4 regions of the Pseudomonas sp. SA233 genome follow, and region 3 is predicted to be linked to each of the others. Evidence: riboswitches for the same ligand, from Rfam matches in the RefSeq annotation. Region 3 holds a riboswitch; each other region holds the start of a gene.
The links. Region 3 has a riboswitch for cobalamin ahead of cobO (cob(I)yrinic acid a,c-diamide adenosyltransferase). Riboswitches for the same ligand answer to the same signal wherever they lie in the genome.
Positions count from the first base shown of each region.

Region 1: another riboswitch for cobalamin. It lies ahead of M1D87_RS09975 (TonB-dependent receptor); the one in region 3 lies ahead of cobO (cob(I)yrinic acid a,c-diamide adenosyltransferase).
Region 2: another riboswitch for cobalamin. It lies ahead of M1D87_RS14525 (CbtB domain-containing protein); the one in region 3 lies ahead of cobO (cob(I)yrinic acid a,c-diamide adenosyltransferase).
Region 4: another riboswitch for cobalamin. It lies ahead of M1D87_RS09965 (ABC transporter substrate-binding protein); the one in region 3 lies ahead of cobO (cob(I)yrinic acid a,c-diamide adenosyltransferase).

Region 1 covers NZ_CP096449.1:2,170,344-2,177,328, reverse strand. The annotation lists tRNA gene M1D87_RS10015 (tRNA-Val) at 1-72, opposite strand, end outside; tRNA gene M1D87_RS10010 (tRNA-Val) at 239-315, opposite strand; gene M1D87_RS10005 (NAD(P)/FAD-dependent oxidoreductase) at 517-1,800, shown strand; gene M1D87_RS10000 (peptidase C39 family protein) at 1,921-2,655, opposite strand; gene M1D87_RS09995 (hypothetical protein) at 2,821-2,997, shown strand; gene M1D87_RS09990 (TerC family protein) at 3,129-3,881, opposite strand; gene M1D87_RS09985 (hypothetical protein) at 3,911-4,150, opposite strand; gene nhaR (transcriptional activator NhaR) at 4,284-5,177, shown strand; cobalamin riboswitch at 5,213-5,420, shown strand; gene M1D87_RS09975 (TonB-dependent receptor) at 5,530-6,985, shown strand, end outside.
Region 2 covers NZ_CP096449.1:3,107,933-3,114,917, reverse strand. The annotation lists gene cobM (precorrin-4 C(11)-methyltransferase) at 1-32, opposite strand, end outside; gene M1D87_RS14535 (cobalamin biosynthesis protein) at 64-450, opposite strand; gene M1D87_RS14530 (CbtA family protein) at 450-1,136, opposite strand; gene M1D87_RS14525 (CbtB domain-containing protein) at 1,146-1,334, opposite strand; cobalamin riboswitch at 1,428-1,650, opposite strand; gene M1D87_RS14520 (GNAT family N-acetyltransferase) at 2,062-2,541, opposite strand; gene M1D87_RS14515 (LysE family translocator) at 2,675-3,295, shown strand; gene M1D87_RS14510 (alpha/beta fold hydrolase) at 3,317-4,201, shown strand; gene M1D87_RS14505 (pirin family protein) at 4,322-5,209, shown strand; gene M1D87_RS14500 (DNA-3-methyladenine glycosylase family protein) at 5,364-6,293, shown strand; gene M1D87_RS14495 (DUF1652 domain-containing protein) at 6,478-6,738, shown strand; gene M1D87_RS14490 (Yip1 family protein) at 6,757-6,985, opposite strand, start outside.
Region 3 covers NZ_CP096449.1:1,356,917-1,363,901, reverse strand. The annotation lists gene cobD (threonine-phosphate decarboxylase CobD) at 1-902, opposite strand, end outside; gene cbiB (adenosylcobinamide-phosphate synthase CbiB) at 895-1,803, opposite strand; gene bluB (5,6-dimethylbenzimidazole synthase) at 1,800-2,450, opposite strand; gene M1D87_RS06330 (cobyrinate a,c-diamide synthase) at 2,447-3,742, opposite strand; gene cobO (cob(I)yrinic acid a,c-diamide adenosyltransferase) at 3,739-4,350, opposite strand; cobalamin riboswitch at 4,469-4,688, opposite strand; gene M1D87_RS06320 (hypothetical protein) at 4,856-5,434, shown strand; gene M1D87_RS06315 (hypothetical protein) at 6,001-6,147, opposite strand; gene M1D87_RS06310 (PQQ-dependent sugar dehydrogenase) at 6,912-6,985, shown strand, end outside.
Region 4 covers NZ_CP096449.1:2,162,043-2,169,027, reverse strand. The annotation lists gene M1D87_RS09970 (DUF1624 domain-containing protein) at 1-725, shown strand, start outside; cobalamin riboswitch at 754-951, shown strand; gene M1D87_RS09965 (ABC transporter substrate-binding protein) at 1,063-2,073, shown strand; gene M1D87_RS09960 (FecCD family ABC transporter permease) at 2,073-3,089, shown strand; gene M1D87_RS09955 (ABC transporter ATP-binding protein) at 3,086-3,874, shown strand; gene M1D87_RS09950 (OprD family porin) at 3,891-5,231, shown strand; gene M1D87_RS09945 (DUF2059 domain-containing protein) at 5,343-5,822, shown strand; gene M1D87_RS09940 (sensor domain-containing diguanylate cyclase) at 5,901-6,985, shown strand, end outside.

The sequences.
Region 1 (6,985 bases), 810 kb from region 3:
GGCACAATTGGACTCGAACCAACGACCCCCACCATGTCAAGGTGGTGCTCTAACCAACTGAGCTATGTGCCTGTCGTGTGGTGCGCATATTAGTGATCGAATGCGTACCTGTAAAGCGTTTTTTTCAGAAAAATCAAAAACTTTGCGAATTCGTGCATAAGGGCCTGCTGCGCAGCACCAGGCCGCGAGAACCCAATGAAAAAAGGGGTGACCCTTGCGGATCACCCCTTCTTCGATTTGGTAGGCACAATTGGACTCGAACCAACGACCCCCACCATGTCAAGGTGGTGCTCTAACCAACTGAGCTATGTGCCTGTCGTGTGGTGCGCATTCTACCCATTCCAAAAACCCTGTCAACACTTTTTTTCGCGCTAACCTACTGAATCTTAAACTCTTTATAGAAAAGTGCTGGCGGGGACCGAGTAAAGGATTTTCAACGGACGACTAGCGGGTGTTTATTATTATTGATAGCATCGGTACATTCGTTAAAAATATAAAACACGAGGTTCCTGCAGCATGGCTAACACCCCCTACCCCCAGTCCTACTACGCCGCCTCGGCCAACCCGGTGCCGCCACGTCCGGCGCTGCAGGGTGAGGTGGAAACCGATGTGTGCATCATCGGCGCCGGCTACACCGGTCTGTCCAGCGCCCTGTTCCTGCTGGAGAACGGCTTCAAGGTGAGCATCGTCGAAGCAGCCAAGGTCGGCTTCGGCGCATCGGGCCGCAACGGCGGCCAGATCGTCAACAGCTACAGCCGCGACATCGACGTCATCGAGCGCACCGTCGGCCCCAAGCAGGCCCAACTGCTGGGCCACATGGCCTTCGAAGGCGGGCGCATCATTCGTGAGCGCGTGGCCAAGTACAACATCCAGTGCGACCTGAAGGACGGTGGCGTGTTCGCTGCCCTCACCAGCAAGCAGATGGGCCACCTGGAGTCGCAAAAGCGCCTGTGGGAACGCTTCGGCCACAACCAGCTGGAGCTGATGGACCAGAAGCGCATCCGCGAAGTGGTCGCCTGCGACAACTATGTGGGCGGCATGCTGGACATGAGCGGCGGCCATATCCACCCGCTGAACCTGGCCCTGGGCGAAGCCGCTGCGGTCGAGTCGCTGGGCGGCATCATCTATGAGCAAACCCCGGCCGTACGCATCGAGCGCGGCGCCAACCCGGTGGTGCACACCCCGCAGGGCAAGGTCCGCGCCAAGTTCATCATCGTCGCCGGCAACGCCTACCTGGGCAACCTGGTGCCGGAGCTGGCCAGCAAGTCCATGCCATGCGGCACCCAGGTGATCACCACCGAACCGCTGGGCGACGAACTGGCGCGCACCCTGCTGCCGCAGGACTACTGCGTCGAGGACTGCAACTACCTGCTCGACTACTACCGCCTGACCAGCGACAAGCGCCTGATTTTCGGTGGTGGCGTGGTGTACGGCGCGCGTGACCCGGCCAACATCGAGGCGATCATCCGTCCGAAGATGCTCAAGGCCTTCCCGCAACTGAAAAACGTGAAGATCGACTACGCCTGGACCGGCAACTTCCTGCTGACCCTGTCGCGTCTGCCACAGGTTGGCCGTATCGGCGACAATATCTACTACTCCCAGGGCTGCTCGGGTCACGGCGTGACCTACACCCACCTGGCGGGCAAGGTGCTGGCCGAGGCCATGCGTGGCCAGGCCGAGCGTTTCGACGCCTTCGCCGGCCTGCCGCACTACCCGTTCCCGGGTGGCCAGATGCTGCGCGTGCCGTTCAGCGCCATTGGGGCCTGGTACTACAGCCTGCGCGATCGCCTGGGCTTCTGATGTAGGCAGGGCTGGCCTCTTCGCGGGTAAACCCGCTCCCACAGGGACATCACTGGACCTGAGGGCAGCGGGTTTCCTGTGGGAGCGGGTTTACCCGCGAAAGGGCCGGTACAGACAAAGCTATTTGTTCAGGCTACTCACAGCCTGCTTCGCCGCAATCTCCTGCCCCGCCCGGGCCAGTTCATCGGCAGCCTGCAACCAGCGCTGGCGGTCCACCTGGGCTGGCAGCTGCCGAGGTGGCTGCACCAGCACCGCCCAGCTCCCAAGCTTCGCCCACGCCGAGGCAAAGTCATCGAACGCCATCAACTGCCGGCGGTGCATGCCCGAGCGCAACAGCACCCGCTGCTTGTAGCGGTCGTAGCCGATCAGCACGGCGTAGCGTGGCTCGCTCCACCAGGCCGAACCATCCTCGTAACGCAGCAGCACCGGGTTGCCCGCCGCCACCTGGGTCAACAGCGCGTCCAGCTGCTTGTCCAGCGGATACACCACCATGCCGTAGTCGCGCGCCACCCGGGGGATGCTGGTGTCCAGCGCCTCGGCGCCCTGCGGCAGGTTCAGCGGCTTGTCCAGCAGCCCCGGCGTGATCGGAGCCCCCTGTTGCGACAGCACTGCCGCCAATGCCATGGCCCCGCTGTGGTTGGCGTTGCCACGGTAGAACGGCACGCTGCTGATCTCGACCCGCTGCGGCAGGCCCTTGAGGTTGCCGGAGGGTGCGCTGGCGCAACCGGCCAGGCTGGCTGCAACCAGGCAGGCAGCCAGCAGCCGACGAGGGATGGTCTTGAAGGAAGGTTGCTGCATGGACACTCGCTTGCTCCAACGCCGGGCAGGCAGCGCCCGGCTCTGGCCACCGATCATAGGTCGGACAGCGGCGCGGGTATAGTCCGACACCGCTTAGGAGCAAATCGGACCAAGCAATAGACCTTTGGTCAATGGAACGTCACAGGCGAAAGACTAGACTAAAGCAGTGTCTGGAAGGCCAGCGTCGGCGACCGAGCGCGGCCCGTAGAGATGGAGGCACAGATGAGCCTGACCATGGCAATCCTCATGCTGGTTGGCATGTGGCTGAGCGTTGCAGCCGCCATGCTATGGGGTGTACTGCGTATCGTGCGGCGTCATTCCCACCACCACCTGCCACCGCAGGCCCCCGCCAAGCCACAGCCTGTGCGCCGGTCGCGGCGGCATGCCGGGGTGCACTGATTCAGAGATTTCCGAGGCCCATTCGCGGGTGAACCCGCTCCCACAAGGTCCTCCACTGCCTTCAGAAACGGCGGGGACCTGTGGGAGCGGGTTCACCCGCGAACGGGGCGCAAGCGCCCCGCTTTTTCACATCAACCTTCAGCCGCCTCACGCTTCAACCGTGCCCGACGGGCCAGGATGTTGAGGATCTCGATCGCCGTCGAGAAGGCCATGGCCGCGTACACATAACCCTTCGGTACATGGGCGCCGAAACCTTCGGCGATCAGCGTCATGCCGATCATGATCAGGAAGCCCAGGGCCAGCATCACCACGGTCGGGTTGTCGTTGATGAAGTTGGCCAACGGGTCGGCGGCCACCATCATGACGATCACGGCAGTGATAACGGCAATGATCATGATAGGCAGGTGCTCGGTCATGCCCACGGCGGTGATGATGCTGTCTACCGAGAAGACGATGTCCAGCAACAGGATCTGGAAGATCGCCGCGGCAAAGCCCAGGGTAACCGTCGACGACACCTTGGCTTCTTCCTTGGCCCCGTGCGGGTCGACGTTCTCGTGGATTTCCTTGGTCGCCTTCCACAGCAGGAACAGGCCACCGGCAATCAGGATCACGTCCTTCCAGGAGAAGGCATTGCCGAATACTTCAAACACCGGGTCGGTCAGCTGGACGATCCAGGCCACCGTGCTGAGCAAGGCCAGGCGCATGACCAGGGCCATGCTGATACCGATACGGCGCGCCTTGGAGCGGTATTCCACCGGCAGCTTGTTGGTCAGGATGGAGATGAAGATCAGGTTGTCGATGCCCAGCACGACTTCCATGGCCACCAGCGTAGCCAGGGCAACCCAGGCGGTAGGGCTAGCGACGAGTTCCAGCAAGTATTCCATTGTTCAAATCCTGCAGCAGCGGTTGGGGGTCAGATTTCCTGGGTGTCTTCTTTGTTGTCGGCGTCCTTGGGCTTTTGCCCTTCGCTGCCGATGGCCTCGCTCAACGCCTGCTGTGCGGCCTTGTTGGTGTCGTCGATTGCCTGCTTGGCCGACTGCGCGGCCTGGTCGAGCATCTGCTGGGCGGATTTCTCGGCCTGCTCGCAACCGGCCAGGGTGAACAGGGCCAAGGCCAGCACCAGCGGCGTGCCGATGGATTTTAGTTGCAGCATGGGTTCCTCGCTTTCATGTTCCGGCGGCGCACACGGCGCCTGATGGAGTCGCATTCTAAAGAGCGCAACACATCCGGAAAATTCGTATTTTCAGCGGTTATACTTCGGTTTTTACGAATCCGGAACGATACCGATGCTCAACTATCGGCAGTTGCACTACTTCTGGGCCGTGGCCAAGACCGGCAGCATCGCCCGCGCCAGCGAACAGTTGAACCTGACCCCGCAAACCATCAGCGGTCAGATCAGCCTGTTCGAGCAGACCTATGGTCTGGAGCTGTTTCAGCGCGTGGGGCGCCAGCTGGAATTGACCGAAACCGGGCGCCAGACGCTGATCTATGCCGAGCAGATGTTCCAGCTGGGAAGCGAACTGGAGGCCATGCTGCGGGCCGGCCCGCAGGAGCAGATCCTGTTCCGCGTGGGTGTGGCGGACGTGGTGCCCAAGTCCATCGTCTACCGCCTGCTGGCACCGACCATGGAGCTGGACGACGTGCTGCGCATCAACTGCCGCGAAGACAAGCTCGAACGGCTGCTGGCCGACCTGGCGATCCAGCGCCTGGACCTGGTGATTTCCGACAGCCCCATGCCCAGCCACCTGGACATCAAGGGTTATAGCCAGAAACTGGGCGAGTGTGGGTTGAGCTTCTTCGCCACCCCGGCGCTGGCACAACGCCTGGAAGGCCCCTTCCCCGCCTGCCTGCAGGATGCGCCATTGCTTATCCCCGGGCAGGAAACCGTGGTACGCAGCCGCCTGCTGCGCTGGCTGGGTGAGCAGCAGGTGCAGCCACGGATCGTGGGCGAGTTCGATGACAGTGCATTGATGCAGGCATTCGGGCAGTCGGGCAGCGGCATCTTCGTTGCGCCCAGCGTGATCGCCGAGGAAGTGTGCCGCCAGTACGGCGTGGAGCTGATCGGGCAGACCGAGGCGGTGCACGAGTCGTTCTATGCCATTTCGGTGGAGCGCAAGGTCAAGCACCCGGGGATCGTGGCGATTACCGAGGGGGCGCGACGAGAGTTGTTTCATTGGTAGCAGGCAGATTTGACGCCTCCCGCGTTTCAATGGTCATATGCCCGCCAGTTTCAGGTGCCCTGCGCCGCCGCGCGCAGGGTGAAACGGGAAGCCGGTGCGTCGTGTTGCCCACGACAAGTCCGGCGCTGCCCCCGCAACGGTAAGCGAGCGAACCCTTCGAGATACCACTGTGCACTTGCATGGGAAGGTGAAGGTTTCATGCCCCTCGCAAGCCCGGAGACCGGCCTGGAGCTTCACTTGGCAACCCGCGGTGGGCGGGCGCAGGCCGGTATCCGTGCGTGCGCCTGCGTGCACGGTGCGCCTTTGCGTGTTTTCCACCGGGATCCATTCATTCCTGCAGTAGTGGAACGACATGTCCCGTATCTTCAAGCTTCACCCCTTGGCGGCCTGCCTGGCCGTTTCCCTGCCGGCCCTGGCCGATGACCTCGAGCGACAACCACTGGCCCTGCCCTCCACGGCCATCACCGACACGCTCGACAGCCACGCCATCGACCTGGCCACACCGACCCAGGCTGGTTCGCGCCTGGGCCTCAGCGCCCTGGAGACACCGGCCAGCACCAGCAGCATCAGCGCCGAGCAGATCCAGCAGCGCAACAACCTCACCGTGCAGGACGCGGTGACCCGCTCAGCAGGCATCAGCTACATCGGCTCCCCTGGCGACGGCGGCACGGGGCTGTCCGCCCGCGGTTTTACCGGGCACGGCTCGGTGATGACCTTGTTCGACGGCGCACGCCTGTACACCGGTGCCGGCACCCAGACGTTCCCGGTCGACCCGTGGATGGTCGAGCGCATCGATGTCATTCGCGGCCCGGCTTCGGTGCTGTATGGCGAAGGCGCCACCGGGGCGGTGGTCAACGTGATCCCGAAAAAGCCGTTTGCCGGCGAGGTACGCAACCACCTGCGCCTGGGCTACGGTTCGTGGGACCGCCAGCAGCTCGGCCTGGACAGCGGCGGCAGCCTCGGTGAGCGCCTGAGCTACCGCCTGGCCCTGAACCAGCAAACCGGTAACGGTTGGGTCGACCGCACCCCGTCACGCAGCCTGGCGCTGAGCGCCGCGCTGCGCTTCGATGCCAGCGACGACCTCAGCTTCACCCTCGCTCACGACCGCGGCGATGCGCAGCCTGCCAACTACTACGGCACCCCGCTGATCGACGGCCACTACCGCAGCAGCCTGCGCAAGAAGAACTACAACGTGCAGGACGACGTGCAGCATTACGTCGATGAATGGACCCGCCTGAATACCGACTGGACGTTGAACGATCACCTCAGCGCCAGCAACCAACTGTACTACATCAAGAGCCGCCGTCACTGGCGCAATGCCGAGGAGTACAGCTGGGATGCCGGGCGCCAGCAGTTGCTGCGCGGCAGCTATCTGCAGATCAAGCACAACCAGGAACAGTTCGGCGACCGACAGGCCTTCACCCTCGACCACAGGCTGTTTGGCCTGGCCAGCAAGACCGTGGTCGGCGCCGAGTACAACAAGATCCGCTTCAACGTCGACAGCAACGCGCCCTACAACGATATGGGCGGGGACTACGTCGACCCGTGGCAGCCGCAACCAGGCTGGTTCCACAGCGCCTCGCCGTTACGCCCGCAAACGCTGTCCACCACCCACACCTTTGTCCTGTTTGCCGAAAACCGCCTGCAGTTGAGCGATCGCCTGTCGCTGGTCACCGGCGTGCGCCGCGACCAGAACCACATCGACCAGGAAAAACTGACCACCGACAGTCGCAGCGACCGCAGCCTGCAAGGCGGCAACTGGCGTGCCGGGCTGGTGTTTGCGGTCAGCGACGACCTGTCGCTGTATG
Region 2 (6,985 bases), 1.8 Mb from region 3:
CCGGGGCCGGCGCCGATGAAGTAGACCGTCATGGAAAGTCCTTGCAGGAAAGAGGGGAAACGTTCAACAGGCCAGGGCGAGGGTAGCCGGGCCCAGTACCTGGCGTGTCAGCAGCAACCTGGCGGTGCCAACTCGCTGGCTGGCCAGGGCCAGTGCCGCACTCTCCGCCACGCCCCAGCAGCCACAGTGGGCATGGGCAGCGGCGGAACGGTGGCTGAGTCGGGGTTCGTAGGGTTGCAACTGCGCGGTATCGTACAACACCAAAGGCAGACCGAGGCGTTCGGCCAGTTGCTGCAAGCCGGGTTCGTCGGCCTTCAGGCTGATGCTGGCGATGCCTTGCAGGTCAGCCAACGCCAGGCCCTGGGTGGCCAGGGCCTGGCGTAGCAAGATTTGCAGCGTATCCGCCGGGCAACCCCGACGACAGCCGAAACCGGCGTAGAAGGCAGGCATCAGGCCTGGCTGGAGCGCCGGAACAGCCAGGCGCTGAGCAGGCCCAGGGCCAGCCAGAATGCGGCGTTGGTCAGCCAGGAGGCCACTTTGAACTGGGTTTCCAAGGCGGCGGGGGCCAGGCTCTCGTGCACTTCGGGTTGCGGCGCACCGATCACATGGGGAATGACCAGCAGCACAGCGCCCAGCGCCCTCAGCAACCAGTGGCGAGCGAACACCAGCAGGGCCAGGCCCAGCGCGGTGGCACTGGCGGTGCCGATCCACCAAGCCTGGCGTTGCCCCAGGTCGGCTGCGGCAGTACCTGGCAGTTCCGGCGGCAGGCCCAGGGTCGGGGCCAGGCAGAACACAGCGAAGCCGGCCAGGCCCCAGAGTGCGCCGGTGCCGGCTCGCTTGGGTTCACGCAGGCTGTACAGGGCGGTGAGAATCAGGGCGAAGCCGACCGCGACTACCAGGTTGCCGCCGGTGGTGGACAGCACTCGCTGCCAGCCGTCTTCAGGTGCCCAGGCTTCGGCGCTGTGTTCATGCGCTGCCACTTCGCCAACATGCTCGTGCTCGGCAACGGGGGCCGAGGATTCGTAGGTTTCTGCCTCGAGAATCAGTGGGGCGACCCAAAAGCTCTGCAGCAGGGTCAGCAGCAAGGCCGCCAGCAACCCGCTGAAGCCCGCGGTGCGGGCAATGCGTGTGATCATCGGGCGTACTCAGTGGCAGGGGAATGCGGCGCTGTGGCGGGTGTCGTGGGCGGCGTTGTGCACGGCCTCGATGTGCGAAAAGCCGGCGAAGTACACCAGACACAGGCCCAGCAGGCTGGCGCCGATGGCGATGACGACACGCTGGCTGAGGGTGACGGGGGTGGTAATGCTGTGTTGCTTGGCGCTGGTGACGGGCATGACGCGTTCCTCTGCTTTTTGTGGGCAACGGGCAAGCGCGGCAGCCCCGAGCGTGGCAGCCCAGGGGAATGCAACAGCGCCCGCCCACCGCGGGGTGTTCATGAACGCCAGGCCGGTCTCCGGGCTTGCGAGGAGGAGCCAGGCTCCTGGAAAGCGTCACCTTCCCATGCCGGGGATCAGGCACAGTGGTACAGACGCTTCGCTCGCTTACCGTTGCGGGGGCAGCACCGGCCTTGTCCGGCCCTGCTGGAGGGCCTGTGACGCACCGGTTTCCCGTTTCACCCCCATCGGGGGCACCTGAACGCGAGGCATAAGGAGACCATGGGGCGGGGCTGGCGTCAATTGCCCTGATGGTAGGGCTTTGGTTTTGCAGTGCCTGGGAGATCGAGCGCCGCCCGCGCGGCGCTTCGCGGCACAAGGCCGCTCCTACATCTGTTTCGGGCCAGTTACTCCTGTGAGTTCACCTCTGTCCGTCTTGTTTGTTCCATTCCGATATCGAAGGGCGCACGACTGCTCCTCATCAATCTTCAGCCAAGCACCAAGGCGGCAACCCACTTGGCACAGGAGTAATTGGCCGGAAACAGATGTAGGAGCGGCCTTGTGCCGCGAAGCGCCGCGCGGGCGGCGCTCGATCTCACAGGCGCTGAAAAGCTCAAGGCATGCACACTCAAGCCCTCATGTAAGCCGGTTCGGCCTGTAGTGGTCTATGCCGTGAGCATCCCCCCGGTCAGCCCCGGGCAAACGCCGCCAGCTTCTCGCCATCCAACCGGTAGCGCACCCACTCATCCTGCGCTTCGGCCCCCAGCTTCTGATAGAAGCCGATAGCCGGCTCGTTCCAGTCCAGTACGCTCCATTCCAGCCGTCCGCAATTCTTCGCCACCGCCTCGCGGGCGATGTGCCGCAGCAATTGCCGTCCGGCACCGTCGCCGCGCTGCTCGGGCGTTATGTACAGGTCTTCCAGGTAGATGCCGTTGCGCCCGAGCCAGGTCGAGTAGCTGTAGAAATACACGGCAAAGCCGATTGCCCGGCCATCGCGCTCGCACATCAGGCTATGCACGGTGCTGCCCTCGCCAAAAAGGCTGTGCTCGATATCGGCAACGCTCGCGATCACCTCGTGGCGGGCGCGTTCGTACTCTGCCAGTTCGGTGATGAAGGCAAGTATCTGCTCGGCGTCGGCGCGAACGGCAGGACGGATGGTGAGGCTCATGGGACGGCTTCCTTGATCTGATGGTAGCGGTACAGCGATGTGTATCTACACAATTTAGTGAAACTGTATCGGTCGCAGAGGAGAGCGACTCCGTTAGTGTGACAGCACCCATAAAAAAAGTGGATTGCCTGCCATGCTTGCCTCTGCCGACCTGCTGACCGCCTTCGTGCTGTTCGCCTTCGTGTCTTCCATTACTCCTGGCCCCAACAACACCATGCTGCTTGCCTCTGGGGTGAATTTCGGTGTGCGTCGCTCGATCCCCCACGCCCTGGGCATCAGTGTCGGTTTCATGGTGATGGTGCTGGCTGTCGGCCTGGGCCTGGGCGAGGTGTTCAAAGCCTGGCCGGCGCTGTATACGGTATTGCGTTACACCGGTGCCGCCTACCTGCTGTACCTGGCCTGGAAGATCGCCACCTCCGGGCCGGTCGGCACAGCTTCGTCCAGTGCCCGCAAACCGCTGGGCTTCTGGGGAGCAGCGGCATTCCAGTGGGTCAACCCCAAGGCCTGGGTGATGGCAGTCGGGGCAATCACCACCTACACGCCGGCGCAGGGCTATGTGACCAACGTCATTGTCATTGCCGCCTTGTTCGCCCTGGTCAACCTGCCGAGCGTCGGGGTGTGGGTGATGTTCGGCAGCGCCCTGCGCAACTTGTTGCAGAACCCGCGCTGGCTGATGCTGTTCAATGTCCTGATGGCCTTGTTGCTGGTGATTTCACTGTACCCGCTGCTGTTTGTAGAATCAGCGTTTTCCTGACCCCGCGAGTACAGTAAGCCGATGCAGTTGATCCCCTGGTCTCACGAATGCGCCGAAGGCTTCACCCTGCGGGGCTGGCGAACCCCGGCCAGTGGCAAGCCGTTGCTGCATTTTCTGCACGGCAACGGCTTCTGCTGCCTGGCCTACCAGCCATTGCTGATGCGCCTGGGCGAACATTTCGACCTGTGGCTCAGCGATGTGCAGGGCCATGGTGACAGCGACCATGGCGGGGTGTTCCGTGGCTGGAACCGGACCGCTGCGTTGGCGGTGGAGGCTTTTGCAGCCGGGCGAGGCGAGTATGGTGACGTACCGCGCTTTGCCGTCGGGCACAGCTTCGGTGGCGTGCTCACCGGCCTGATCCTGGCCAGTGAACCGCAACTGTTCGCGCGTGCCGTTCTGCTCGACCCGGTACTGTTCAGCCGGCGCATGCTGGGCGTGATGGGGATGGCAGCCCTGGTCGGCTTGCACCAGCGCCATGCCCTGGCGCGCAAGGCTGCCAGCCGTCGCAGCCACTGGCCCGACCGCGAGGCAGCCCTGGCATCACTGCATGGGCGGGGTATCTTCAAGGGGTGGACCGATGCGGCGCTGCGGGCCTACGTGGAGCATGCCATTGGCGACTGTGGCGAAGCGGTGGTGCTCAAGTGCCGGCCCAGCCGCGAAGTAGAAATATTCAGTTCGTTCCCCAAGCGCATGTGGGCGAGCCTGGCGGCAATCCGTACGCCCACGCGGGTGCTGTACGGCGAGCACACCTACCCCTTCGTACCGCATTCGGTGAATCGCCTGGTGGCACTCAACCCTAAGGTCAGCGGCAGGCAGGTTGCAGGTGGGCACTGCTTCCTGCAAGAGCATCCTGAGGCGTGCGCCGAACAAGTGCAGGCCTTCCTGCTGCAGGCACCGGCGGGATAGTTTTTCCAGACAGCTGGCTGTGGATTGTCCTTTAAATGAGACGATGCATGCCATTTTAGCCGGCTATTGCCTGATTGGTCTCACTGGTAAGGTTATCTCAACCAAGAGAGGAGCCTTCTCATGAAAACGATTCTGGGTATTCACCGCAGCCCCCACGCCCACTGGGTAGGTGATGGTTTCCCGGTGCGCAGCCTGTTCACCTACGACAACCTGGCCAGCAAGATCAGCCCGTTCCTGCTGCTGGACTATGCCGGCCCTCATGACTTCACCCCGACCAGTGCGCGGCGCGGCGTTGGCCAGCACCCGCACCGCGGCTTCGAGACCGTGACCATCGTCTACCAGGGCGAACTGGAACACCGTGACTCCACCGGCGCTGGCGGCTTGATCGGCCCTGGCGACGTGCAGTGGATGACTGCTGCCAATGGCATCATCCACGAAGAGTTCCATTCCCCAGGTTTCGCCCGTTCTGGCGGTACGCTGGAGATGGTACAGCTGTGGGTCAACCTGCCGGCGCGGGACAAGCGCGCAGCGGCCGGCTACCAGACGCTGCTGGCCAAGGACATCCCGGTGGTGACGCTGGACGGCGAGGGCGGCAGTCTGCGAGTGATTGCCGGTGACTATCGTGGGCATTCGGGGCCGGCGCGGACCTTTACTGCGATGGATGTCTGGGACCTGCGCCTGAATGCCGGTGCAGCCTTGCAGCTGCCGGTTGCCGCCGGGCGCAATGCGGCGCTGGTGGTGTTGCGCGGCAACGTGCGGATCAACGGCGAGCGAGAAGCCGGCCCATCCAGCCTGGTGCTGTTTGACCGGGGCGGCGAGGATGTCGCGGTCGAAGCGCTGGAAGGTGCCAGCTTGCTGCTGCTAAGCGGTGAACCGATCGATGAGCCGATCGTGGGCTATGGCCCGTTCGTGATGAACAGCCAGGCGGAAATTGCCGAGTCGTTCGACGACTTCCATGCCGGTCGGTTCGGGCAGATGCAGGAAGCGCGGGACGGTGCGGCGCATTGATCCTGGTTGATTGAATGGCTTGTCCGGCCCTATCGCCGGCAAGCCAGCTCCCACAGGTACAGCGATGCTCCCGAGATTGTCGCTGTACCTGTGGGCGCTGTCTTGCCGGCGATAGGGCCGGTACAGGTATTACATTTGCTGGCATGATGCAGCCATGCCAAAGCTCACCCCCCTGCACGCCGTACGCCGATCATTGCCCACCCCCGGCCACCACACCTTGTGGCTGCGCTACCGTGCCCCTTACCACTGGCCCTCGACCCTGGCCTTCCTCGCTGCCCGCTGCATCCCCGGCATCGAGACCTGCCTCGACGGCACCTACCGCCGTACCCTGGTAATTGCCGGCCGCCACGCCGTCTTGCACGCCAAACCTTCGGGCAGCCAGTACCTGCGGGTCCGCCTTGAAGGCGTCCCGGCCCACGCGCTACCCGGCCTGACCGCCAGGCTGAGGCGGGTCTTCGACCTCGATGCCGACCCCGCGCGCATCAATGCCGAACTGTCCCGCGATCCGCTGATGGCCCGCCTGCTACAGGAGCGCCCAGGCCTGCGCGTGCCACAAGGCTGGGACGCCTGCGAACAGGCCATGCGCACTGTGCTGGGCCAGCAAGTCAGTGTGGCTGGGGCCATGACCCTGGCCGGCCGCCTGGTGCAACGCCACGGCGTGCCCTTGCGCTGGCCCGCACCTGGCCTGAGCCACGTATTCCCGGCGTTGCCGGTATTGGCAGTTGCGAAGTTCGATGGCATGGGCATGCCGCGAGCGCGCGCCGCCACCCTGGGCACGCTGGCCAATGCATTGCTCGCCGAGCCCAGTTTGCTGCGCCGCGGGCAGGTGCTGGATGAGTTGCTGCGCAACCTGTGCCAGCTCAAGGGTATCGGCCCCTGGAGTGCGCACTACCTGGCATTGCGCCAGGCCGGCGCGGCCGATGCCTTGCCGCTGGGCGATGTGGCGCTGATCAAGGCGTTGCGCCTGCTCGAAGGCGAGGATGCCCAACTTGCGCAACGAGCCCTGGCGTGGCGACCGTGGCGAGCCTATGCGGCACAGCATCTTTGGGCATCGCTGGGGCCTGCCGGGACCGCTCGTCGCTAAGTCTGCCATTGCGTTCGAACGCGCAGCCCGCGCAGGCAATCTTCCACTAAGGTGCTAGAGGATTCCCTGCATGATCATTGCCCAGGCGCATGAGCGCCTGCCTCGGCATGCGCAATATCAATTGGCACCTCGCCCAACAAAGGCGTACTCACACAACAGGCCATCCCAAAGAGAGGGTCGTACCATGTCGTTGATAGGAGTTTCGATGCTAGAAATGCGGCAGATGATCGAGCAGGCCTGCCTGCCCGACCGTTGCGAAGTCAGCTGCACGGATGGCGCCAACCTGACCATACGCCTGGGTCAGGGCCAGAGCCTCGACGAGGGCGTGACCCTGAGCGGGGTCCCCCTGCAAAGCCTCAACAGTTGCCGTGATCTGGTCAACCTGGTGGGGCAGCTGCACGCGCTGCGTGACAGCCACCCGGCGACACTCAAGGCGATTGCCTGAGGCGCCTGCCGCGCCCGGTCAGCCCACGCTGGCCGGGCGCACATATTCCGGCATCAGGCCGTTGAACCAGAACAGGATCATCGCCACCAGGATGGTGACCAGCAGCAGTAACCCCACCCCCCACACGCAGGTCGCGAACAGCATGGCCTGTTCCTTCTTCAGCCGCAGAAAGGTCTGCAATCCGCCATACAGCAACACGCTGGCATACGCCGAGGCAGCCAGCAGTGCCGCCAGCGCCAGCCAGCGG
Region 3 (6,985 bases):
GGCTGCTCGAACAGCCGCACCAAGATGCCGCGGCGGGCGAGAAAGTCATGCAGTTGCGCAGCGTGCTCGCTGCGTACGTACTGGAACAGATCGCAACCACCGCTGGGCGCCAGGCCGACGCTGCGCAACAGCATAGCCAGCCGCTGGCTGGCAGCAGCGCAGCGTTCGACCTGCACACGCTGGGCGGCGTGGTCGGCCAGGCTGGCCTGGGCCAGCACCCGGGTCGGGCCATTGACAGTCCACGGGCCGAGCAACTCGGCCAGGCGCAGCAGCAGGCTGCGTTCGGCGGCAACGAACCCCAGGCGCACACCAGCCAGGCCGAAGAACTTGCCGAACGAGCGCAGCACGATCAGCCCCGGGCGCTCGGCACAATCGACCACGCTTTGCGCCGGGGTGTTGTCCATGAACGCTTCATCGACCAGCAGCCAGCCACCACGGGCGGCCAGGCGCATGTGCCAATCCAGCAGGCGTTCACGCGGCACCCGGCGGCCGGTAGGGTTGTTGGGGTTCACCAGCACCAGTACGTCGAGGCTGTCGAGCGTCGCCTCGACCTGCGCTTCATCCAGCTCCAGCAACTGGTGCCCCGCCCGTTGCCAGGCGTACGGATGCTCGGCATAGCATGGCGTCAACACCCCTACCCTGCCGGCTGCACGCAGCAGCGGCAAGGCCTGGATCGCGGCCTGGGAACCGGCCACCGCCAGCAATTGGCGGGCGCCGTAATACGCACGCGCGGCGTCCTCCAGGCCGTCCTCGGTCTCCGGCAGGCGGGCCCAGGCCTCCATGGGGATCGGTGGAATCGGGAAAGGCCATGGCGCAATGCCGCTGGACAGGTCGAGCCACTGCTCGCGGGCGATGCCGTATTGCCGTACCGCCCGCAGCAGGCGGCCTCCGTGTTCAAGCATTGATATAGGCCCCCAGGCAGATCACCAGCAGCCACAGCCATACACCGCGCTGCACCAAGCCCCAGCCGCGCTCGATGGCGTCGGCGTCGGCCATTGGCCCGTCACCCAGGCGTGGCCGCTCATGCAGCTCGCCGTGGTACACCGCCGGGCCACCGAGTTCCACCCCTAACGCACCAGCACCGGCGGCCATCACCGGCCCGGCATTGGGGCTGTCCCACAGCGGGCCCTGCTTGCGCCAGCAGGCCAGGGCCAGACGCGTCTTGCCCAGCAGCGCGTAGGTCAACGCCACCAGCCTGGCGGGAATATAGTTGAGCACATCATCGACACGCGCCGCACACCAGCCGAAGCGTTCGAAGCGCTCGTTGCGGTAGCCCCACATGGCGTCCAAGGTGTTGCTCAGGCGGTACAGCACCACGCCAGGCGCGCCGGCGACCACGAACCAGAACAGCGCGGCGAATACTGCATCGCTGCCATTCTCCAGCACCGACTCGGTGGCCGCCCGGGCCACCGCAGGCTCGTCAAGTTCGCGGGTTTCGCGGCTGACCAAATAGCCCACACGGCGCCGCGCTTCTTGCAGGTCACCCTGGCGCAAGGCACTGGCCACTGGCAACACGTGTTCACCCAGGCTGCGCAGCCCGACGGCGCAGTACAGCGCCAGCACGTCGACCAACCAGCCGATGTACGGCAGCCAGGAGAGGATCAGTGCCACCAGGGTAAGCGGCACCACAGCCAGGAACCATGCGCTCACCCCGTGGCTGCGCCAGCCGCGCCCACCGGCATTCAGGCGGCGCTCGAGGTTACTGGCCATGTTGCCGAAGGCTACCAGCGGATGGCGCCGCTGCGGTTCGCCCAGCAAGGCATCCAGGGCCACCCCGGCCACGGTCAGCAAGGCCACGCTCATTGGCGCTCTCCCCATTGGTTCTCAAAGAGCATTTCACTCAAGGGCCGTTCCTCGGCCCAGTTTTCCAGCACCAGCATCGGTGCCGGGTAGAACTCGGTTACCGGCCCCAGGCACAGCACCGCGACCGGCTTGGCCCCGGTCGGCATGCCCAGCAGCGCCGCCAGCGCCTGCGGGTCGAACAGCGACACCCAGCCCATGCCCAGGCCTTCGCCACGGGCTGCCAGCCACAGGTTCTGGATGGCGCAGGCCAGCGATGCCAGGTCCATTTCCGGCAGGGTGCGGCGGCCGAAGATATGCGGCTCGCGGTTGTCCATCAGGGCGGCCACCAGCAACTCGGCGCAGTCATTGATGCCCTCCACCTTCAGTTTCATGAAGGCGTCGGAGCGTTCGCCCAAGGCTTCGGCGGTAAGCACACGCTCTGCTTCCACCAACGCCTGGATGCGCGCACGCAAATCGCGCCGGGTGATGCGGATGAAACGCCAGGGCTGCATCAGCCCGACACTCGGCGCCTGGTGCGCGGCAGCCAACAGGCGGCCCAGCAGTTCCGGGGCTACCTCGCCACCGGCGAAATGGCGCATGTCACGGCGTTCGCCGATGGCCCGATAGATCGCGGCGCGCTCGGCGTCGCTGTAGGCGTGTTCGCTCATGGTCGCAACAGCGCCGCCGCCGCATCAGGGTTGGAGGGAAAGTAGAAGTGCACGTAGGAAGCCGTCAGCCGACCCAGACGGTACACCGCTTCGTTGCCACGCCCGCCGTTGGGGCTCAGACCACGTGCGATCGGCTCCAGTACGGTACTGGTCAACGAATGGTGATAGGTGTGACCGCGCAGGGTGCCTTCCGGCAGTTCCACCGCCTGCAGGGCCAAGGCAGCCAGGCGCTTCTGCATGGTCGCTTCGCCCGGCAGCAGGCCGAGCAGCTCGGCACGCTCGCCGGCCACGTCGGTCAGGGCATCGAGCAGATACAGCATGCCGCCGCACTCGGCCAGCAACGGTTTGCCCTGGGCGTGATGGGCACGGATCGCCTCGCTCATCGGCGCATTGCCGGCCAGGGCGTGGTGGTGCAGTTCGGGATAACCGCCCGGCAGATACAGGCTGTCCACTGCTGGTAGTTCGCGGTCATGCAGCGGCGAGAAAAACTCCAGCTGCGCGCCCAGGTTGCGCAGCAGGTCGAGGTTGGCGCCATAGGTGAAGGCAAAGGCCTCGTCCCGCGCCACGCCAATGCGCACACCGGTCAACGAGGCGGTAGTGGCTTGCGGCTCGGGTTCGGCAAAGGTCACTGGCGGCGGCAAGGCGGCATCGCAACTGGCGCCAAGCGCCTCGGCAGCGGCATCCAGGCGAGCGTCCAGGTCGTTCAGCTCGCTGGCCTGGACCAGCCCCAGGTGACGGCTGGGTAGCTCTATACCGCGCTCGCGGGACAAGCCGCCATACCAGCGCAGGCCTTCGGTCAGGCTACCTTCCAGCAGCTGCGCGTGGCGCAGGCTGCCCACCCGGTTGGCCAACACACCGGCAAACGGCAGGTCCGCCTGGTAGCGTGCCAGGCCCAGGGCCAGCGCGCCGAAGGTCTGGGCCATGGCCGTGCCGTCGATCACCGCCAGCACCGGCACGCCGAAGTGGCGCGCCAGGTCGGCGCTGGACGGCGTGCCGTCGAACAGCCCCATCACCCCTTCGATCAGGATCAGGTCGGCCTCGCCGGCGGCTTCCCACAGCAGGCGGCGGCTTTCATCGGCGCCGATCATCCACAGGTCGAGCTGGTACACCGGCGCGCCGCTGGCTCGCTCAAGGATCATCGGGTCGAGAAAGTCGGGGCCGCACTTGAACACCCGCACTTTGCGCCCAAGGTTGCGGTGCAGCCGGGCCAACGCGGCGGTGACGGTGGTCTTGCCCTGACCAGAGGCCGGTGCCGCGATCAGTACGGCAGGGCAATGGCGCGGCTGGCTCACAGTTCCACGCCCTTCTGTGCACGTATACCGGCCTGGAACGCGTGCTTGAGCATGCCCATTTCGGTAACGGTGTCGGCCAGCTCGATCATCTCGGGTTTCGCGGCACGGCCAGTGACGATCACATGCTGCATCGGTGGGCGGGCCTGGATGTCGGACAGCACCTGGTCAAGGTCGAGGTAGCCGTGCTTGAGGGCGATGTTCAGTTCATCGAGCACCACGAACTGCACGCTCGGATCTTGCAGCAACTGGCGCGAAACGGCCCAGGCTGCTTCGGCGGCGGCAATGTCGCGCTGGCGATCCTGGGTTTCCCAGGTAAAGCCCTCGCCCATCACGTGGTAGCGCACCTGCTCGGGGAAGCGGCGGAAGAACAGCTCTTCGCCGGTGCTGTTGCGGCCCTTGATGAACTGCACCACACCGCACTGCATGCCATGGCCCAGGGCGCGCGCGAGCATACCGAAGGCCGAGCTGCTCTTGCCCTTGCCGTTGCCGGTCAGCACCAGCAGCAGGCCGCATTCGTTGGGGGAATTGGCGATGCGTTCGTCGATGATCGCCTTCTTGCGCTGCATGCGCGCCAGGTGGCGTTCGTCGCGTTCGGTGGATTCGCTCATCAGGGTTCTCCGCTGGCTGTCGCCACGGCAACGCGGCGACAGGTAAAAGGCGGGCAGACGGAGAACGCGCAGGGGCCGTGGCCGTACGCCACGGTGCACCGCGCATCACCCTCCGTGATGCCGTTGGCAGTATCAGGCCGGTCTCCGGGCTTGTGAGCGGGCCTTGGCCCAGGCCTGCGCGCCTTCCCGGGTGCTGGCACCCAGTGGCCCTGCGCGGCCGCGACTCACCTACCGTTGCGGGGGCAGCGCCGGAATCGCGCCATGCTGGCACCCACCGGCTTCCCAGTTTCACCCTGCCCAGTCGGGGCTGGCAGGGCACCTGAAACACGCGCGAAGGTTAGAGGGTTGCACCGGGAGCGTCAATCGAAGCGGGCCGCTTTGCAGCCGAACAGGCTCCGCCTGGGTAATGGCCAATTCACCTGGTTGTGCCACACTGAATACAGTGATATCACATAGCCATCACTTTCAGCTGAACGCGATCACAACTACAACAGGAGAGCGCAGCATGCGAGGCCAGATCATCAACAACCCGCGCCTGGAGTTTCTTGCCCCGGTGCTGGAGCGCTGGGGCGACTGTATCGACCGCTTCAACCAGTTTGCCGGCGATGCCGAAGCACCTTACTGGCATGGCGCCGCCGCCAATACGGGGCTGCTTGCCGCAGCGGCCTGGCAAGCCGAACTGGCGGCGCTGCAGCAGTTTGCCGGCAAGAAGCAGCGCGACGAAGGTGAACACGAAGGGCGCTGCGACCTGTCGATCAGCAGTGCCGATGAAGCGCTGTACCTCAGTGTCAGTCAGCGCTGGCCAAGAATCGCGAGGCTGGACATGGCCGACGCCCTGCAGCAGACCACTGCCCTCGCGCGCCAGGTGGCCTACCCCAGCCAGTTGAAAGCTGGTGCGCTGTTCATCAGCCCGTGGAAGGCTGGCCAGCATGCCAGCCCCGAGGAACTGCAGGACCTGGTCGACGATCTGCAGAAACATACCGCCTGTGCCATCGCCTGGTACTTCCCGTATGCCTACCGCAAGTTGCACAACGAGCTGGGGCAGTATTTCCCGGGGGTGGCGTTGCTGCTCAAGCAGGCTTGAAGCAACTTCGGCTCGGGCCGGGCGACGTGGCTTCTATGGGAGCGGGCGTGCCCGCGAAGAATCCAACGCGGTGGCTGGCACCGGCTGCGCCGGTGTTCGCGGGCGCGCCCGCTCCCACAGAGCCCCTGCTAAACCTTTCAGTTATATGCGGCTCCGGTTTTGCCGTCTGTGTATTTCGAGTCCTCGGCGGTCATTCGAGGCTCTTGTCGTAGTGAACGACCACCAGCCGCGGCTAAACAGTATGGTGGCAGCTGTACGTGGGTTAGCCAACCGGGACGTCAGGCACCCGGCGCACCCGCAGGTGCCCCACACACAGCCGCCATAAGGCGTCAATGCCGATTACTCGGTATTGCTCAACTGCGGTGTCTGACGATTTCGGGCGGCTAACCCGGTCATTGAAGGTCAACGACATGCCGAGACTAGAGGCCGCATTTGGCGCGCGCAACGGAGAATAGGTGTTAAGAATATCTTTGGGAAACGGCCTACAAGAAAGGTGTTAAATCTGATTCTTGGTCTCGCCCCGACGCCACCTTTGCAACAGCAGCGCATCTCACTGGCGCATTGAGTCACCACCAGACCTGCATGCTCTTGCTCTTGCTCTTGATCTTGCTCTTGCTCTTGCTCTTGCTCTTGCTCTTGATCTTGCTCTTGATCTTGATCTTCGCGACTTCAGGAGGCCGAGCAGAGGTCTTGCGGAGGGAGGTGACGGGCATGGATGCCCGTCAAGCGCTGAGGCCCCATGGATGGGGCCTGCAGCGCGTACTCCCGGGAGCAAGACCGGCGCGAGGGAACCCCGGAGCGCAGCGCAGGGGCCGGATGATGGGAGCGCAGCGTTTTTTGGTTACTTTTTGCCGCGTTTGGCAAAAAGTGACTCGCCGTAAGGGCGAAAAGGTGAGTAAGCGTCGCCATCGTAAATGGACTATGCGCGAGATCAATACCAGTACTTTTTCCGCTCTTCGCTCTTCGCTCTTCGCTCTTCGCTCTTCGCTCTTCGCTCTTCGCTCTTCGCTCTTCGCTTTCAAGCGTGGGCTTCAACAACAAGGTCAACATTCATTTTCGAAGGTGGCGCTTAATCACCTTTCCGCCCTTACGGCGGGTCACTTTTTGTCAAACGCGACAAAAAGTAACCAAAAAACGCTGGCTCCCATCATCCGGCCCCTCCGCTTCGCTCCGGGGTCCCCTCGCTACGGGCCTGCTCCCGGGAGTACGCGCTGCAGGCCCCATCCATGGGGCCTCAGCGCTTGACGGGCATCCATGCCCGTCACCTCCCTCCGCAGTCCCTTCGCTCGGCCTCCTGAAGTCGCAATCGGTGGCGCCTGAACTATCGCGCGCTTAGAAGCAAAAGCAAAAGCAACAGCAACGGCAACGGCAACGGCAACGGCAACGGCAACGGCAACGGCAGTTGGAAAGTTGCCGGGAACCTGGCGAATGTCACCGACCTCTCAATTCATAGGCCCTGTTAGGAGGACGCCGCCCCATGAAACACCTGACGCCTTGGTTATTGGCCGCCAGCCTGACTGCCTGCGGCGAAACCGCCCTGCTGAATGTACT
Region 4 (6,985 bases), 810 kb from region 3:
CCGCCCTGATCGCCGTGGGCGCAATCATCATCGCCGGCCACAACCTGCTCGATGGCCTGCACTTCGGGGTCGAATCCGCCCTGCACGTGCCATGGGCGATCCTGCATGACCGGGGCTGGCTGGAGTTCTCCGAAAGCCTGCGCCTGCGCACCTCCTACCCGGTGCTGCCGTGGATCGGTGTCATCGCCCTGGGCTACGGCTTGGGTCCTTGGTTCGCCCGCGCGAGCGAGGCCGGCCAACGCCAGCATCGCCTGCTGCTGGCCGGGCTGATCGCGCTGCTGGGCTTTGTCGTGCTGCGCCTGGTCAACGGCTACGGCGAGGCACCATGGAGCGTTTACCCGACCGTCACGCAAACCCTGATGAGCTTCTTCAACATCACCAAGTACCCGCCGTCGCTGCTGTTCCTGGCCCTGACCCTGGGCTGTGGCCTGCTGTTGCTGCGCGCCTTCGAACGCGCCGGCCAGGCCCGCTGGATCAGTGCCCTGGCGGTGTTCGGCGCGGCACCGATGTTCTTCTACCTGCTGCACCTGTATGTACTGAAGCTGCTGTACCTGGCCAGCGTGGCGCTGTTCGGCCGCAACCATGGCGACTACTTCGGCTTCGATGGCATCGCCGCGGTGTGGCTGGGGGCAGTGCTGCTGGCAGTTTCGCTGTACCGGCCGGTGCGCTGGTTCGCCCGCCTGAAGGCGCGGCGGCGCGACATCACCTGGCTGAAGTACTTCTGAAAAGCGTTTTCACCCGGCGGCACGATGGTCTACCATGCCGGCCGCCGGTTTCCACCACGGAATCAATAGGGAATCCCAGGCCCGCCAATTCGGGCCAAACGGAACTGCCCCCGCAACTGTAGGTGCCGAGCCTGCTCCATCAATGCCACTGGGCCACGAACCCGGGAAGGCCGGAGCCAGGCCATGACGCACCAGTCAGGAGACCTGCCGGCCTACATTCACCAACCGGCGGGGTGTCCGGGATTGGCCATCAGTGTTGCCCCTGCCGCCAGCTGGGGCTCGGCGATGCCTGTCCGTGCGTTCCTCACCCGAACTGTCCGATAGGAGATCGCCCAGCATGCTGCCCCGTTTTGCCACCCTGCTCGCCGGCCTCGGCCTCACCGGCCTGGCCCAGGCTGCTGCCACCCACTACCCGCTGACGGTCGACAACTGCGGCAAGCCGCAAACCTTCGCCCAGGCGCCGCAACGCGCGGTCACCATTGGCCAGGCCAGTACCGAGATGCTCTACGCGCTGGGGCTGGGCGACAAACTGGCGGCCACCTCGCTGTGGTTCAACAATGTGCTGCCCGAGTACCAGGTGCAGAACGCCAAGGTGCCTCGCCTGGCCGACAACGAGCCCAGCTTCGAGGCGGTAGTGGGCAAGCGCCCGCAACTGGTGACGGTGCAGTTCGAATGGATGGTCGGTGCCCAGGGGGCGGTCGCCACCCGCGAACAGTTCGATGAACTGGGCATCCCCACCTACCTGCTGCCATCGGACTGCGAAGGCAAGGACAACCTGGTGGGTGCCGATGGCACCCGCCTGCAGGCGTTCCAGGTCGACACTATCTACAAGAGCGTCAGCCAGCTGGCGGCAATCTTCGACGTGCAGGACCGTGGCACAGCCCTGAATGCCGAGCTCAGAGGCCGCCTGGACAGTGCCAAGGCGCAACTGGTCGACAAGGACCTGTCCGCCACCTCGGCGCTGTTCTGGTTCTCCAGCGCCGACCTGCACATCGACCCCTATGTGGCGGGCCGCCAGGGGGTCGCCGATTTCATGCTGCGCACCCTTGGCGTGCGCAACGTGGTCGAGTCCAGCGAAGAATGGCCGACCGTAGGCTGGGAAACCCTGGCCAAGGCCAACCCCACCTGGCTGATCATTGCCCGCATGGACCGCCGCCGCTACCCCGCCGACGACTACCAGAAGAAGCTGGCATTCCTGCGTAGCGACCCGGTGACGCGCAACATGGACGCGGTGAAGCACGACCGCATCATCATCCTCGACGCCGACGCCATGCAGGCCGGCATTCGCTTGTTCAGCGGCCTGCAGACACTGGCCGCCGCCTTCGCCAGCGGCAAAGCAGCCCAGTGATGATGCGCCTGCTACCCTGCATCGCCGTTGCCCTGGCCGCCCTGTTGGCGGCCCTGCTGGCCGGCACCGCCATCGGCGAAACCAACCTGTCGCCCGGCGTGGTCGGCCAGGTACTGGCCAACCACCTGTGGCAGGCCGGCTACCCGGTCGACCCGATCGACGCCGGCATCGTCTGGAACTACCGCCTGCCCCGCACCCTGGTTGCCGCGGCCTGCGGCGCCGGCCTGGCCACCTGCGGCGTGATCCTCCAGGCACTGTTGCGCAACCCGTTGGCCGAGCCTTACCTGCTGGGGCTGTCTGCCGGCGCCTCGACCGGTGCGGTGCTGGTGGGCCTGCTGGGCTTCGGCAGCCTGGCGCTGAGCATGTCCGGCGGCGCGTTCATCGGTGCCCTGGCAGCGTTCGCTTTGGTACTGTTGCTGGCCCGGGCAGCCGGCCCCAGCAGCAACAATGCCCAGGTGATCCTTGCCGGGATCGCCGGCTCGCAACTGTTCAACGCCCTTACCGCCTTCCTCATCACCATGTCGGCCACCGCCGAGCAGGCGCGCGGCATCCTGTTCTGGCTGCTGGGCAACCTCAGTGGCGTACGTTGGCCTTCGGTGTGGCTGGCCGTGCCAGTTGTACTGTTCGGGCTGTTGGTGTGCCTGTGGCATCGCCGTGCCTTGGATGCCTTCACCTTCGGTGCCGACTCGGCGGCGTCGCTGGGCATCCCGGTGCGGCGTACCCAATTGCTGCTGATCAGCTGCGCGGCGCTGGTGACCGCGGTGATGGTGTCCATCGTCGGCGCCATCGGTTTTGTCGGGCTGGTGATCCCCCATGCCCTGCGCCTGCTGCTCGGCCCCGGGCACAGCCGCCTGCTGCCCGCCAGCGCACTGGGCGGGGCACTGTTCCTGATTGCCGCCGACATCCTGTCGCGCATCTTGATCCCTGGCCAGGTGATCCCCGTGGGCGTAGTCACGGCTCTGCTCGGCGCACCGGTCTTCGCGCTGATCCTGGTCAGCCGCCGGGGGCGCCCATGACGGTCATGACGGCGCTACAGCTGGCCCCCTTGAGTTGCCAGAACCTGGGGCTGCAACTGGCCGGCAATACCGTGCTCAGCGATATCGAACTGAGCGTTGTCGCCGGTGAAACCCTGGGCGTCGTCGGCCCCAACGGTTCCGGCAAGTCCTCGCTGCTGAAGGTGCTGGCCGGGCTGCGCAAGCCAGGCAACGGCAGTGTGCAGTTGCTGGGCGAACCGCTGGCACAGTTGCCCCGCCGCCGTGTCGCCCAGGCCTTGGCGCTGGTCGAACAGCAGGCCGACACCCTCGATGCGATCAGCGTGTTCGATGCCGTTGCCCTGGGCCGCACCCCCTGGCTGTCGGTGCTGGCGCCGTTCTCCCGGGAAGACCGTGTGATCGTCGAGCAAGCCCTGGCCGACCTCGACGCTTTGCACCTGCGCGCACGCCTTTGGGGGTCGCTGTCCGGGGGCGAGCGCCAGCGCGTGCACATCGCCCGAGCCCTGGCACAGCGGCCGCAGGTGCTGCTGCTGGACGAGCCGACCAACCACCTGGATATCCAGCACCAGCTGAGCCTGTTGCAACAGGTGCAGGCCCTGCCGGTGACCACCCTGGTGGCCCTGCACGACCTCAACCAGGCGCTCACCTGCGACCGCGTCGCGGTGCTCGACAAGGGCCGCCTGGTCGCCCTCGGCAAACCGCTCGAGGTGCTTACACCCGAGCGCCTGCTGAACACCTTCGGCGTGCACGCCCATTACCTCATCGACCCCTTCGACGGCGCGCACATCCTGCGTTTTCGCGCCCCCTGAACAGGAAGTTCTGCCCATGCCGCGCCCTGTCGTTTTGCTGCTCGCCAGCGCCCTGCTCGCGCCCCCTGCGCTGGCCGACTCCGCCCAATCGCAAAGCAACGGTTTTGTCGAGGATGGCCGCTGGAGCCTGCTCAACCGCAGCGTATTCGACCAGCGCGACTACAAGCATGGCGGGCGCAACAGTGCCGGGCGCAACGCCTACAAGCCGCGCGATGAACGTAGCGGCAAGGCCGAGGAATGGGCCTATGGCCTGATGGGCACCTTCCGGTCCGGTTTCACCCAGGGGCTGATTGGTGTCGGGGTCGACGCCCACGCCTACCTGGGCGTGCAACTCGACAGCGGTGGCGGGCGCGTGGGCAAGGCACGCTTGCTCGGGGTGGATAACGAGGGGCACCCGAAGAACGAATACAGCCGTGCCGGCGCAGCATTGAAACTGCGCATGGCCAATACTGTGCTGTCCTACGGTGAGCAACGGGTCAAGACCCCGGTGTTCAGTTCATCCGACAGCCGCCTGCTACCCGAGACAGCGACCGGGTTCTTCCTTGACAACGCCGAGTTCGACGACCTCAGGCTGGTGGCCGGGCACTTCAATGAAAACACCGACCGCAATGCATCCAGCCACGACCAAGGCTTCGTGGTGAACTACTCCAATGGCCGCCAAGGCAACAGCTTCGACCTGGCCGGCGTGGTGTGGAACCCCGGCGCCGCCTTCAGCGGCAGCCTGTACACCTCACGTTACCAGGACAGCTGGAACCAGCATTACCTGGGCAGCACCCTAAGCCATGCCCTGGATGAGCGCCGCAGCCTCACCCTCGACCTCAACCTTTACCGCACCACCGACACCGGCAAGGCGCTGTCCGGGCGCATCGACAACACCACCTGGAGCCTCGTCTCGCGTTACGACCATGGGCCGCACGGTTTCAGCCTGGGCTGGCAGCAGGTGGACGGCAACACGCCATTCGACTACGTGACGCGAGGGGCGATCTTCATTGCCAACGCGGTGCAGATGTCGGACTTCAACGCGCCGAACGAAAAGTCGTGGCAGGCGCGCTATGACCTGAACATGGGCGCCTACGGCGTGCCGGGGTTGAACCTGACGGCGTTGTACGTGCGCGGGTTCGATATCGACGGTACCCATGTCGACCCTGCGGGAGGGTATGCCTACCTGGGGTATGGCAAGGGGGGCAAGCATTGGGAGCGCGACCTGGAGGCACGCTATGTGGTGCAGAGCGGCAAGGCCAAAGGCACCGCGTTTTCGCTGCGGCATAACGTGCATCGGGGCAATACGGCGCAGGCGGAGCTGGATGGGGACCAGATACGCTTGGCGGTGGAATGGCCGTTGGGGGGTGGGTTCTGATGTATCGCGTTGCCTGAAAAATCCTGGTGCCGCGCAGCGGCCCGCAAAATCCATCAGGCGACCACAACTGCCGTATAATCGGCAGTACTCACTGCCCAACCAGGCCACACCATGCCTCGCCTCCAGAAGTTGCTGTTGCCCCTGCTGCTGACTGCAGCCCTCACCGCCTGCGACCAGAAACCCTCCCGCGAAGAACAGATCCTGGCCCAGCTGCCGCTGCAGGATGCCTACACGCACAACATCGAGCGCATGGCCGCGCTGCTCGGCCGCACGCACCCGCAGCTGTCGCAGGCGACCATCCAGGGCGTGCTGCGCAAGCACCTGACGGTCGAGGACCAGCGCCAGGACCTGTTCCGCCTGTACAGCGAAAAGAACTTCAGCGATGCCGAGTTCGCCACCATCGTCGAGGCCACCCGGGACCCGGCCAAGGCCCGCGCCCTGGAAGACACCGAGGCCGGCAAGCGCCTGAGCGAGAAGCTCACTGCCCTGATGCGCGAATCGGCCCGCGACGCAAAGGTGCAGGCCTTGGCGCAGCAGCGCATGCAACAGGTTGAAGACGAGCTGGACTCGCTGGAAAACGCAGGCTCCTGAACGCAGTTCCCCACTGCGCCCATAACGCGTAATGTTGCCAACATTTCGTAGCCGGTTTTTGATCACTCGAGGTCAGGATTGCCACACACCAAGCACGGACTGCGCCTGGATCTACGCACACTCATTCTGGTGCTTTGCGCCCTTACCGCCGTGGTGATGCTGTGCGCCAGCTATTTCGCCAGCTACCGGGTGCAACGCCAATTGCTGATCGACCACGCCCTGGAAGCCAACCGGGTGTATGCGATGAAGCTGGCCAGCATTACCGAGACTTTTATCGGCAACGCCTTGCAACAGCTGTCCTTCAGCGCGGGCGTGCAAGGCCGCCAGCTGGGTGACGCCGTCGCCCTGCAGGCGGAGGCCGAGCGTGTCCTGAGCCAGAGCATGGCCTTCAATTCCACGTTCGTGATCGATGCCAACGGGGTGCTGCTGGCGGTTTCTCCCGCCCCCTTGCGGCACCTGGTCGGCAGGCACATGCATTCTCCCGGTGTCCAGGAGGCGCTACAGGCGCGCCGCCCACTGGTGTCGACGCCCTACATTTCGGCGGCCAACAACCTGGTGGTGGCGCTGTCGCAACCCATTTACGACAGCAACGGCCGCTACCTGGGGTATGTCGGCGGCAGCCTGTACCTGCGTGAACACAACATTCTCAACAGCCTGCTGGGCGAGCATTTCTACAAGGACGGTTCCTACCTGTACGTGGTCGACCGCAACCGCCGCCTGCTGTACCACCCCGACAGTCAGCGGGTGGGTACGGTGGTTGAGGGCAATGCACTGATCGACCAGCTGGCGGGCCTGGGCAATGGTACCCGGCAATTGACCAACAGCCTCGGCGTGGAAATGCTCGCCGGATACGCCACCGTGCCCAGCGCCGGTTGGGGCGTGGTGGCGCAGCAGCCGCTGACCCAGACGGTGATGCCACTGAGCCATCTGATCCTCAACGTGGTCGGCACCTCCGCGCCGTTGGCACTCGTGGGCAGCATGCTGCTGTGGTGGCTGGCCATGACCATCGCTCGGCCGCTGTGGCAGCTGGCCGCCGGCGCCCGCTCGATGGATCGGGCCGGCACTGCCGAACGCCTGCATCGGGTACCGGCCTGGTATTTCGAGGCGGCCGAGTTGAAGCGTGCGCTGCTGTTCGGGCTGAACCTGCTGCATGAACGCATCGG